2 regions of the Cellulosimicrobium sp. EB106-03-01-XG111 genome follow, and region 2 is predicted to be linked to the other one. Evidence: predicted binding sites of a transcription regulator. Region 2 holds the regulator's gene; the other holds the start of a gene.
The links. The regulator HspR, encoded in region 2, represses chaperone genes until heat shock. The targets are predictions, from matches to a motif close to AAGTTGAGTCNNNNNGACTCAACTT.
Positions count from the first base shown of each region.

Region 1: clpB (ATP-dependent chaperone ClpB) is a predicted target of HspR. The motif match lies at 1,293-1,317, and genes of this name have one in related genera.

Region 1 is NZ_JBYTEQ010000006.1:133,638-136,088, forward strand. It holds gene AC3WT4_RS07685 (LppM family (lipo)protein) at 1-1,075, opposite strand, end outside; gene clpB (ATP-dependent chaperone ClpB) at 1,370-2,451, shown strand, end outside.
Region 2 is NZ_JBYTEQ010000021.1:17,188-19,638, reverse strand. It holds gene AC3WT4_RS15935 (hypothetical protein) at 1-390, shown strand, start outside; gene AC3WT4_RS15930 (DUF1540 domain-containing protein) at 498-806, opposite strand; gene AC3WT4_RS15925 (heat shock protein transcriptional repressor HspR) at 968-1,369, opposite strand; gene AC3WT4_RS15920 (DnaJ C-terminal domain-containing protein) at 1,512-2,451, opposite strand, start outside.

The DNA of each region.
Region 1 (2,451 bases), on a different contig from region 2:
GTGCGAACGGCGCGGCGCCCGGGTAGCCGCCCTGCTGCGGCGGTGCCGGCGGCTGGCCGCCGTACGGGCCACCCTGCTGGCCCGGGCCGGACGGCGTCCCGTAGCCCTGCGGCTGGCCGGGCTGACCCGGGTACTGGCCCTGCTGGCCGGGGTGCGCGCCGGGCTGGCCGTACTGGCCCGGGTACTGGCCCTGAGCGGGGTACTGGCCCTGCTGGCCGGGCTGGCCCGGGTAGGGCTGGCCGGGGTGCTGGCCCGGCTGGCCGGGCTGGCCCGGGTACTGCCCCGGGGCGCCGTAGACGCCCTGCTGGCCGGGCTGGCCCGGCTGGCCGGGGTACCCGCCCTGCGAGAAGCCGGTGCTCTGGCCGTCCTGCGTGCCGGGCTTGGAGCGCAGCACGAGCCACAGCACGAGGCCGATGATGCCGAGCAGCACGAGGCCGCCGACCAGGAACCAGATCCACGCCGACGAGCCGGACGCGTCGGAGCTGTCGGCGTCGGGCGCGGTCGCGCCGTCGTCGCTCCCCTCGTCCGTGCCCTCGTCGGAGCCCGAGCCCGAGCCCGCGGAGCCGCCGGGCAGGGCCGAGCCGCGCGCCGTCATCTCGTTGGCCTCGCCGACCACCGGGGTCCACGTCACGGTGTTGCCGTCGACCTCGCCGTTGGACTCCGCCACCTCGCCGGGGAACGTGATGGCGATCTTGATGTCGAGACCCTCCATCATCTGCCGCGACATCTCGTCGGCCGCCGCGTCACCCGTGTCCGGGTTGAACTCCTCGCCCGTCATGTCCATCGAGCCGCTCACGACGTAGTCGTCGCCCTCGCGGGTGACGGAGATCGAGTCGGCGGCGCCGGTGTCGAGCTGCGCGATCGGCTGGTCGGCGTAGGTGATCTTGGTGCCGGTGTAGCCGTCCTGCGCGTAGGGCTCCTGCGTCGCGCCCTCCGGCATCTCGGACTCCATCTCGGAGCCCATCTGGTCCCAGAGCTCCTGGGGGTCCGACCCCATCGACTTGGCGACCTCGTCGGAGAACGCCATGACGACGCTGCCGTCGAACGTGTCGTCCTCGTTGAGGGTGATGGCCATGTCCATCCTCATGCACCCCGTGAGGAACAGTGCGAGGGTGGCGAGGAGGGCACCGAGGCCGAGTCGTCTGCGCAAGGGTGAGGAGTTCACCCGCCCAGCATGTCGCGGATCGTCGCCCGGGGCGAGGGTCGATGCCGTTTTGAGACGGAATGCGGCCGGACTTCATCCGCTCCGGGGGCGCGGAGTACGGACGGAGGCCGCACGGGGGTGCCGATCGAAGTTGAGCGGAATACACTCAACTTAGGAGTCGTTCCACTGGTCAGACCATCATTTCGAGCATCACACGGAGCACCTATGGAAACGAAGTTCACCACGATGTCGCAGCAGGCGATCGGCGAGGCGATCCAGACCGCGTCGGCCGCCGGTAACCCCCAGCTCGAGCCGACCCACCTCCTGGCCGCGCTGCTCACGCAGGAGGGCGGCGTCGCCGTCGGGCTCCTCGACGCCGTCGGCGCGGACAAGCAGGCCGTCGGGCAGAAGGTGCGCGCGGCGCTCGTCGCGCTGCCCACCGCGAGCGGCTCGGCCGTCGCGCAGCCGACGCCGTCGCGCGCCACGTCCGCGGCGCTCGACGCCGCCGCGAAGGAGGCCCAGGCGCTCGGCGACGAGTACGTCTCGACGGAGCACCTGCTCCTCGGGATCGCGGCCGGGTCGTCGCAGGCCGCGACGATCCTCCAGCAGGCCGGCGCCACGGCGGAAGCCCTGCGCTCGGCGCTGCCTGCCGTCCGGGGCAGCGCGCGCGTGACGAGCCCCAACCCCGAGGGCACGTACAAGGCGCTCGAGCAGTACGGGACCGACCTCACGGCGCGCGCCGCCGAGGGCAAGCTCGACCCCGTCATCGGGCGCGACTCCGAGATCCGGCGCGTCGTGCAGGTGCTCAGCCGCCGCACCAAGAACAACCCGGTGCTCATCGGCGAGCCGGGCGTCGGCAAGACGGCCGTCGTCGAGGGCCTCGCGCAGCGGATCGTCGCGGGCGACGTCCCGACGTCGCTCCAGGGCAAGCGGCTCGTGTCGCTCGACCTCGCGAGCATGGTCGCGGGCGCGAAGTACCGCGGCGAGTTCGAGGAGCGCCTCAAGGCCGTCCTGGAGGAGATCAAGTCCTCCGACGGCGAGGTCGTCACGTTCATCGACGAGCTGCACACGGTCGTCGGGGCGGGCGCGGGCGGCGAGGGCGCCATGGACGCGGGCAACATGCTCAAGCCGATGCTCGCGCGCGGCGAGCTGCGCCTCGTCGGCGCGACCACGCTCGACGAGTACCGCGAGTACATCGAGAAGGACCCCGCGCTCGAGCGCCGGTTCCAGCAGGTGTTCGTCGGGGAGCCCTCCGTCGAGGACACGGTCGCGATCCTGCGCGGCCTCAAGGAGCGGTACGAGGCGCA
Region 2 (2,451 bases):
GTGCACCGGCTCCGCGAGACGTACGGTGCGGCCGAGCGCGCGGGCCTCGACGCGACCCGGACCCACGGGCTGCTCGTCGTCGACGTCGCGCTCGACGACCTCACGGGGTGGCAACGGTTCGCACGGTCGGCCGCGATGGGCCGCGCGCTCACCCACACGTTCGGCGAGGGCCACCCCATGGCGTCGATCGGCAACGGGCTCTTCGTCGTGCTCGGCGAGCGGGACGCGGACGACGACGTCCTGCGCACCGTGCTCCGCCACAACATCGAGCGCACCGGCCTCGCGCTGGGGGTCACGGCCATCCTGCGCCGGCCGCCGCGCGTCTGGCTCGAACCGCTCCCCCGCACGCACACGGCCGCCGTCCAGCTCCTCGACACGCTCCAGCGCTGACACGACGACGCCCCGTCCCACGCGGGCGAGCACGTGGTCCGGGGCGTCCGGGGGCGTCTGCGGCCGGCAGGTGACCGACCGCCTGCGAGCAAGGCGGCGACCGCGTGTCAGCGCGGCGTGAAGGTGAGGCAGTCGGCCCGGTCCTCGCCGGACGCGCCCGCCCCGACGCGGATCGACGGCGCGGAGCACTCGAGCGAGGCGTTGTGGACGCACTCCGTGCGCTGGCAGGCCCCGACGTGCGCGAGCACCTTCTCCAGCCCGCCCTTGGTGCCCAGCGGGATGAAGGTCGCGCACTCGGCGTCGCCCGTGTGACCGGCGATGGTCACGGCGCCCGCGTGGCACCCGTGGTCGTGGTTGTAGCCGCAGCCGTCGATGGAACACTCGACGACCTGGGGCATCTCCGTGAGGCTGCTCATCGCGATCTCCTGTCTCCGAGGACCCCTCGTGGGTCGGTCTCCGCGTTCCACGATATTCCGGGAATTCCTCGGTGTATAGCAAGGAAGGCCTTGCTCAGAAATACAGGAATGCGCAGCAATTAGGGCACGGCATTCTTGCGGAAATGCCGCGCCGCCGCAGGTCAGTTGTCCGCGCCGTCGTACCGCGGGCGCCAGATGACGAGCGCCCGCGCCTCGCCGTGCTCGACGAGCGTCTCGCGCAGCGCCTCCTCGACCCCACGCCGCACGCTGCGCCCGCGGGGCACCACGACGACGTCGCCGCTCGCCGCGGCGGCGAACACGCGGCCGCCCGGCTCGACGCGCGCCGAGAGCGCCTCGATACGCCGCTCGAGCCGCTCGACCTGGGACTCGAGGGCCAAGATCCGCTGGATGCCGGCGAGGTTGATGCCCTCGTCGTGGCTGAGGCGCTGCACCTCGAGCAGCTTCGCGACGTCGCGCAGCGAGTACCGCCGCCCCCGGCCCGCGGTGCGGCGCGGCACCACGAGGCCGAGGCGGTCGTACTGGCGCAGCGTCTGCGGGTGCATGCCCGCGAGCGCGGCGGCCTGCGAGATGACGAGGACGGGCGCGTCCTGGTCGACGTCGCTCGCGGGAGCGCGTCCGACGCCGCCCGAGTCCCCACCGATCGAGAGATTATGAGTTTCCTGCTGGGGCATCACGCTCGCCCCCTCACTCCGCGGCCTGGCGGACCAGGTCGGCGCGCACGTCCTGGCCGTCGGTCGCGGCGGCGAACGTCTCGACCGCCTCGCGCGCGGCCTTCGAGAGCTTCTGCGGCACCGCGACCTGGACCGTGACGAGCAGGTCGCCGGTCGACCTCGCGGTCTTCACACCCCGGCCCCGGACGCGCAGCGTGCGCCCCGACGGCGTACCGGCCGGGACCTTCACCTTGACGGTCGAGCCGTCGAGCGTCGGCACGGCGATCGTCGCGCCGAGCGCGGCCTCGGGGAACGTCACCGGGACCGTGATCCGCAGGTTGTCGCCGTCGAGCGAGAACACCGGGTGCGGGGTGACGTGCACGGTGACGACGAGGTCGCCGTCGGGCCCCCCCGCCGTGCCCGGGCGGCCCTTGCCACGCAGGCGGATCTTCTGGCCGTCGCGGACGCCCGGCGGGATGCGCGTCGTGACCGTGCGGCCGTCGACGGTGAACGTCACGGTCGAGCCCTCGACCGCCTGCCGGAAGGGCAGGGTCGTGGCCGCCGCGAGGTCCGCGCCGGCGCGGGGCCGGGGGCCGCCGAACTGCTGGCCTGCCCCGCCACCGCCGAACATCGAGCCGAGGATGTCCTCGAAACCGCCCGCGCCCTGGCCGCCGGTCGAGTAGCGGACCCGGGTGCCGCCCGGGCCCCCGCCGCCGAACATGCCGCCGAAGACGTCCTCGAAGCCCGCTCCCCCGGCGCCGCCGGGGCCCGCGGAGAAGCGCGCGCCCCCGCCCGCCATCGCCCGGATCGCGTCGTACTGCTCGCGCTCCTTGGGGTCCGACAGCACGGCGTACGCCTCGCCGATCTCCTTGAACTTCGCCTCGGCGCTCGCGTCACCCTGGTTCTGGTCGGGGTGGTACTTGCGGGCGAGCTTGCGGTAGGCCTTCTTGATCGCGGCGTCGTCGGCGTCCTTG